2 linked regions of the Acidisarcina polymorpha genome follow. The protein of the gene in region 1 interacts with the protein of each later gene in a pairwise test. Links are inferred from orthologs where the notes say so. Each region holds a gene or a part of one and is shown on either strand. Other genes may lie near its edges. The genes, in order: leuS and ligA.

What was found.
Region 2: the proteins of leuS (region 1) and ligA interact in binary tests that used the Escherichia coli proteins (3 or more experiments, as listed by UniProt). The link is inferred for Acidisarcina polymorpha from one-to-one orthologs.

Annotation. Positions count from the first base shown.
Region 1 is NZ_CP030840.1:1,347,483-1,351,081, forward strand. The notes cover bases 62-3,346. They hold leuS (leucine--tRNA ligase), read left to right. Parts: upstream 62-443; coding sequence 444-3,146; downstream 3,147-3,346. Other genes in these bases: ACPOL_RS05920 (metallophosphoesterase family protein), read right to left, coding at 62-282; ACPOL_RS05930 (hypothetical protein), read left to right, coding at 3,150-3,346. In the rest of the region: more of ACPOL_RS05920, read right to left, coding at 1-61; more of ACPOL_RS05930, read left to right, coding at 3,347-3,599.
Region 2 is NZ_CP030840.1:2,509,203-2,512,547, reverse strand. The notes cover bases 48-3,078. They hold ligA (NAD-dependent DNA ligase LigA), read right to left. Parts: upstream 2,698-3,078; coding sequence 397-2,697; downstream 48-396. Other genes in these bases: ACPOL_RS10860 (DcaP family trimeric outer membrane transporter), read right to left, coding at 2,852-3,078; ACPOL_RS10870 (VWA domain-containing protein), read left to right, coding at 48-291. Outside these bases: more of ACPOL_RS10870, read left to right, coding at 1-47; more of ACPOL_RS10860, read right to left, coding at 3,079-3,345. UniProt on the Escherichia coli protein: DNA ligase that catalyzes the formation of phosphodiester linkages between 5'-phosphoryl and 3'-hydroxyl groups in double-stranded DNA using NAD as a coenzyme and as the energy source for the reaction.

The sequences.
Region 1 (3,599 bases):
CTCGCCCCGGGGACCCACCCCACCCCGGCCGGCTTCGCCTGATTGCTGAAGGAGTCGCTGATTGTGCCCATCCCAATCTCCAATCAGGAAACTCTTCAGCCGCAAAAGCGGACGGAATCTGGGTTGAGCGAGTTGGCCGGTCTTCAGGTAATCGCCGAGTTGTCCGTGGGCCTCGTCCAGCATGGGCTTGAGCCTTGCCTGTTCCTCGGTTGGCAACGCGTTCCAGGCGGCTTTCATTCGTGCGATGCACTCTTCTCGTTGCGCGGCAGTCAAAAGGGTCACGGTTGCATCCATCCTGAGAGTTTGGCACGGTTCCTTCCGGCCTATTCTTTTCCTCGCGCGTGAAAGGCCAATGAACCCGGTATCTTTCCTGCAGCCTCCACCCAAGGTTGCCTGAACGCCGGGAATCCCGCACGCCCGCCACGTTTACAATCAAGACAGCCATGTCTGTCCCCACCAACACCGACGAAACTGCTGTCGCCGTGTCGACAGCTGCCGCGCCGGAGCCCGAGCGCGAGCAGCGCTACACTCCTGCCGAGATCGAGCCGCGCTGGCAGCAGCGCTGGGCTGAACAGCCGGAACTCTACGTCGCCGAGCCGCATTCTACTGGCAAGCCGAAATATTATGTGCTGGAAATGCTGCCCTATCCCTCAGGGCAGCTACACATGGGTCACGTCCGCAACTATGCGATTGGCGATGCGTTGGCGCGGTACATGTGGATGCGCGGGCACAACGTCCTGCACCCGATGGGCTGGGACGCGTTCGGCCTGCCCGCCGAAAACGCCGCGCTCAAAAACAACACGCCTCCCCGCGAATGGACGCTATCGAATATCGCCGCGATGAAGCGCCAGATGGAGCGCCTCGGCCTCAGCTATGACTGGCAGACCGAAGTCACCACCTGTCTGCCCGACTACTACCGCTGGAACCAATGGTTCTTCCTGCGCATGTACGAGCGCGGCCTTGCGTACAGGAAAAAGAGCAAGGTAAATTGGTGCCCGCAATGCGCCACCGTGCTCGCGAATGAACAAGTAATCGACGGTTGCTGCTGGCGGCATGAAGACCAGATCGTGGAACAGCGCGACCTGGAACAATGGTTTCTTCGCACTACCAATTACGCGCAAGAGCTGCTCGACGGCCTCGACAAGCTGCCGGAATGGCCGGAAAAAGTTCGCACCATGCAGCGTAACTGGATAGGACGCAGCGAAGGGGCGACCGTCGAGTTTGCCGTCGATCCGTCCACTCTCGAGGAGAGCAATGCCGACCAGGCCTTGGAAGAGAAGGTCGAGCATCGTCCCGGACACACCTTGAAGCCGGCCGCTGAACCGGTCGCCGGTGCCGTGGGATCGGCTACGAATGCAGCGGCTACGGAGAAGATCGCGGTCTTCACCACTCGCATTGACACGATCTTCGGCGCGACCAGCCTGCAACTTGCACCGGAGCATCCGATCGTTGCCGAGTTCGCGGCCAAAGACAGCAAACTTGCAACCCACGTCGCCACGTTGATCGAGCAGCAGGCCAGGGCACGCGAATCGGATGACATCGGGGCCATCGATAAGCACGGCGCGTTCACCGGTCACTACGCAATCAATCCTTTCAGTGGTGAGCGTATCCCTATCTGGGTGGCGAACTACGTTCTCTCCGGGTACGGGACCGGCGCGATCATGTCGGTACCCGCTCACGATGAGCGCGATTATGAGTTTGCCAATAAATACGATCTCGAAGTACGCATCGTAGTTCTGCCGCGCCGGGTGGGCGAGCCCCCTGCCGCCGGCGACGCCGAAGCTCCCTTGCTGCCCTACACCGAAGAAGACAGTCTGCTCATCAACTCCGGCGAGTTCAACTCGCTCGGCTGCCAGGAAGCTCGGCGCAAAATGGCTGCATATGCCGAGGAGCATGGCTTCGGCAAGACCACGGTCACCTTCCGGTTACGAGACTGGGGCGTCAGCCGCCAACGTTACTGGGGTACGCCAATCCCCATGCTTTACTGCGAGAAGGACGGCATCGTCCCGGTGCCAGAGGACCAGTTACCCATCCTGCTGCCCGAGCAGGTCGAGATCACCCAACAGGGCGGTTCTCCGCTTGCGAACGTCCCCGATTTCGTCAACGCCACCTGCCCGAAATGCGGCGGCCCGGCAAGGCGAGAGACCGATACGATGGACACCTTTGTCGACTCGTCCTGGTATTTCTATCGCTATACGAGCGCGAAAGAGAACAAGGCTCCCTTCGACTCCGATGCCGTATCCTACTGGTTTCCCATCGACCAGTACATCGGCGGCGTCGAACATGCCATTCTGCACCTCATATATTCGCGTTTCTGGACGAAGGTCATGCGCGATATGGGACTCATCCAGAACGATGAGCCCGCCACCCGCCTTTTCACTCAAGGCATGGTCATCAAAGACAAGGCAAAGATGTCGAAGTCCAAGGGCAATGTCGTCTCCCCTGACGACATGATCGCCCGCTATGGCGCCGACGCTACACGGATGTACTCGCTCTTTGCCGCGCCGCCGGATCGCGACCTCGACTGGCAAGAAGATGGAGTCGCCGGCGTCAGCCGCTTCCTCGCTAAGGTTTACCGCTTTGTAACCCGCTACGCGGAGACGCCTGCCTCCAAAGGACAAGCGTCCGCTCCAAATTCGAAAACGTCACAGGCGTTGTTACGGAAGCTGCACCAGACAATCCGTCAGATCACTCTCGACTTCGATGAGCGCTGGCATTTCAACACTTGCATTGCCGCATTGATGAAGTTGATGAACGATCTCGTTGCTGCCGAGCCTGAAATTGAGGCGGGAGTAGTGCCCGGCGAGGTGCTGGCTCAGATTCTCAATCCGATGGTGTTGCTGTTGGCGCCGTTTGCTCCGTACCTGGCCGCGGAACTCTGGGGGCAGTTGGGCAACGAAGACCCTATCCTGCGTCACCCCTGGCCTGTCTATGAGGAAGCGCTCGCTCGCGAAGACGAGATCGAAATTCCGGTGCAGGTGAACGGCAAGTTGCGATCGGTGATTCGGGTTGCTGCGGAAATCTCCCAGGAGGCGCTTCGGGATGCGGCGCTGGCGGATGAAAAAGTCCAACACTTCCTGCAAGGCAAGCAGGTCATCAAGGTCATTATCGTCCCGGGTAAGCTCGTCAACCTGCTGGTGAAGTAGTCGATGCCGACGCAGCCGACTGCTTCGCCTGCCGCTTCTTTATCGGGTCGTCTCCGCGGCACGCAATCGCTGGTGCAGATCTTTGGCTATTGCTGGTCACACCCGGCGCTTCTGCTGATTGAGCTGGCCTGGCGGTGGAGTTACGGCGCGCTTGCTTTGCTATTGATGTATTACGAAGGCTCTCGCCTGTTGGCGTCAGTTCCGCTCGCGCCGACCGGGGTCTATGAATTCTCGCTGCAGGATACCGATCGCGCGACGGTGATCATTGCGAATGTATGGTCAGTTCTCACGCCGCCGCTATTTCATCTCTTGATTTGGCTGGCGCCGCTGTTGGGCTTTGGCTGGGCGCTCGCCTCTGGGATCGGCCGCAGCTATGTCTTGTGCCGTTACGCGCCTGATCTCCCGTTTCGTCCAAGAGCTCTGATCCTCCTCCAACTCCTTCGGGTACTCGCT
Region 2 (3,345 bases), 1.2 Mb from region 1 along the record:
ACCATCGTCTACGCCATCAGTACCAACACCAGCCCCAGCCGCGAACGCGGCGACGATGTCCTCCAGAAGATCACCGACTCGACCGGCGGTATCACCTTCTTTCCCAAGCGCCTCGAAGACATCAGCAACGGCTTCCACGACATCGGCGACGAACTCCGCAGCCAGTACGCCCTCGCCTATCGCCCCGCCGACTTCAAACCCGACGGCTCCTTCCGCCCCATCTACCTCTACTGCAACCAACGCCGCTACACCGTCCGGGTCAGCAAAGGCTACTTCGCGCCAAAGCGCTAAGATATTCAGCTGGGTGTCCCAGGTTCGCGAAGCTAACCTGGGTACTCTCGGATCTGTGGCTCTCTCTCAGGTCTGGGAAATGCAACTCTACCCTGGCCTTGAGCGTCACCCGCCCAGCAACCCCACCAAACCCGCCTCATCCAGCATCTTGACCCCCAGCCCCTGCGCCTTCTCCAGCTTCGAACCCGCCTCCGCTCCCGCCACCACGTAATCCGTCTTCTTGCTCACTGATCCGGAGACCTTGCCGCCCGCTGCCTCGATCTTCGCCTTGGCATCCTCGCGCGTCATCCCCGCCAAGGTCCCGGTCAGCACAAACGTGAGCCCGTCCAACTCCGACGACCGCTTCCGTTTTTCCGCCGTGAACGTCAACCCCGCCGCCCGCAGCTTCTCGATCAGCTCCACATTGCGCGCTTCATCGAAAAACTCGCGCACCGCCGCCGCCACCCGCGGCCCCACCTCGTTGACCCGCTCCAGCTCCTCGGCCGACGCCGCCATCAAAGCATCCATCGAACCAAACTCCTCGGCCAGCAGCTGCGCCGTCCGCTCTCCCACAAACCGGATCCCCAGCCCAAAAAGCACCCGCGCCAGCGATGCCTTCTTCGAAGCCGCAATCTCTGCCAGCAACGAGTCCGCCGTCTTCTTGCCAATCCGCTCCAGCGACAACAACCCCGCCTCGTCGAGCGAATACAAGTCGGCGATACTCGAAACCGGATGGCCATCCACCACCGGTTTCTCAAGCAATTGCGCCACCAGCGCCTCGCCCAGACCATCGATATTCATCACCTTGCGCGCCGAAAAATGCAGCAGGCTCTCGAGCAGCCGCGCCGGACAATCCACGTTTACGCAGCGGTAATCCGCCTCGCCCTCCGCCCGCTTCACCGCGCTCCCGCACACTGGGCAGTTCTCCGGAAAAGCAAACTCCCGGCGTTCCACCGCGTCCCCATCGCGCGCCGGCATCACCTCCACCACCTTGGGGATCACATCGCCGCCGCGCTCGACCAGCACCTCGTCGCCGATCTTCAATCCCAACCGCGCAATCTCGTCGGCGTTGTGCAGCGTCGCCCGGCTCACCGTCGTGCCCCCAATTAAGACCGGCGTCAGCACCGCCACCGGGGTCAGCTTCCCCGTTCGCCCCACCTGGATCCGGATGTCCTCGACCCGGGTAATTCCCGACCGGGCCGTGAACTTGTAAGCCACCGCCCACCGCGGAGCACGACCTGTATACCCCAGCCGCTGCTGCAGCGCCGCCGAATCGACCTTGATCACCACGCCGTCTATCTCGTAGCCGAGCGTCGCCCGCTGCGACTCCGCCTTGGCGATGAACCGCAGCAGCCCCTCCACATCCTGGACCGCCTCCCGGTGCGGATTCACCCGAAAGCCCGCCGCCGTCAGCGCGTCCAAGGCCTCATGCTGCTCGGCAAAAAGATTCTCGCCGCCAGGCCGCGCCTCTCCATCCGCACCCGCCGCCGTCAACGCAAAATATCCATAGAAATCCAGCCGCCGCTGCGCCACCACATTCGGCTCTTTGGTCCGGATCGTCCCCGCCGCCGCGTTACGAGGATTCGCCGCCGCCGCCAATCCCGCAGCCTCCCGCTCCTCATTCCAGCGCAGGAACGCAGCCACCGGCATCACCACCTCGCCACGAACTTCAAACGCCGAAGGCAGCCCCGCCGCCTTCAACTTCGCCGCCGGAATCGAAAGAGGCACCGAGCGAATCGTCCGCACATTGCCGGTAACGTCCTCACCAGTAGTCCCATCGCCCCGAGTCAAAGCCCGCAAAAGATGAGCCGCCCCATCAACCCCCCGCTGTCCGGCTTTAAGCTCCTCGCTATTAAGCTCCTCGCCCTTAAGCTGACCGCTTGTTAGCTGTCCGGTTTTAAGCTCCTTGCTGTTAAGCTGTCCGGTTTTAAGCTCCTCGCTGTTAAGCTCCTCGCTCTTAAGCTGACCGCTTGTTAGCTGTCCGCTGTTTAGCTTCGTTAGCTCTACCGACTCGCCAGATGGCCCATAATGCAGCGCCATCGACAACCCATCCAGCTTGTACTCGCAAACAAAGCTCACCGCCGGAGCATTCGGCATTTTCGCCGCCAGCTCCTCCACCCGCCGCACCCATTCGCGCAGCTCCTCTTCGCTGTTCACATTGTCGATCGAGAGCATTGGACGCGAATGCGCCACCTTGGCAAAGCTGCCCTCCGCCTTGCCGCCCACCCGCTGGGTCGGCGAGTCGGCCGTCACCAGCTCCGGATGCTCCGCCTCGAGCGCCTTCAACTCCCGCATCAACGCGTCAAATGCCGCATCCGAAATCTCCGGAGCATCCAGCACGTAATAGCAATATTCATGGTGCCGAATCCGCTCCCGCAGATCCTCCAACTGCTGCCCGACTTCTCCCGCAACACTCTTCGAACTCATGCAGAGGATTATAGAAAGGAATTGAACTCAATCCGGAGCCACAACAGCGGGTAACCTGGTTTCGCAAACCGAAGCCCGCGAAGCTAGCCTGGCACCCTAACGTGAGCCAAATTCAAATCACCGGATCACAGTGTTTTGGTATGCCTGCACCCCATCACCGCTCCGAAGGAAACAAATCGTACTGAATACTCAACTGCAGCCGAGTCGCGTCCGCCGCCGTGCGGTCGAACTGGGTATGCCGCCCATAGAGAAATTCTCCCCCGAACGAGATCGTCTTATCCAGATTCCAGATATAGTTGAGCGCCGCATAGTGGCTGCTGTGAAAGGCCGTCGCATCCTGTGCCGAGGTGTTGTCGATCTTCGTATAGCCATAAGTCAGCGTTGAACGAGACCGCGCATTCCAACTGTGCTGGTAGCCCCCGAACCCGCCCAGCGCCGGCAGTGTCACCAGCTCGCCGTCGCCGTCGATCGTCACGTCAGAACCCTCGCCAACCAGGTCCGACAAGTAGTGGCCGATCCCGCTCCCATAGGTGAACTGGAACAAAGCCGTATCTCGCGAAAACATCGTCCGCGTCCCCGCCGCCGTCACTCCCCATCCAAAAACATGGGGATGGATCAACCCACCCACATTCCCCTGAATATCGCGAA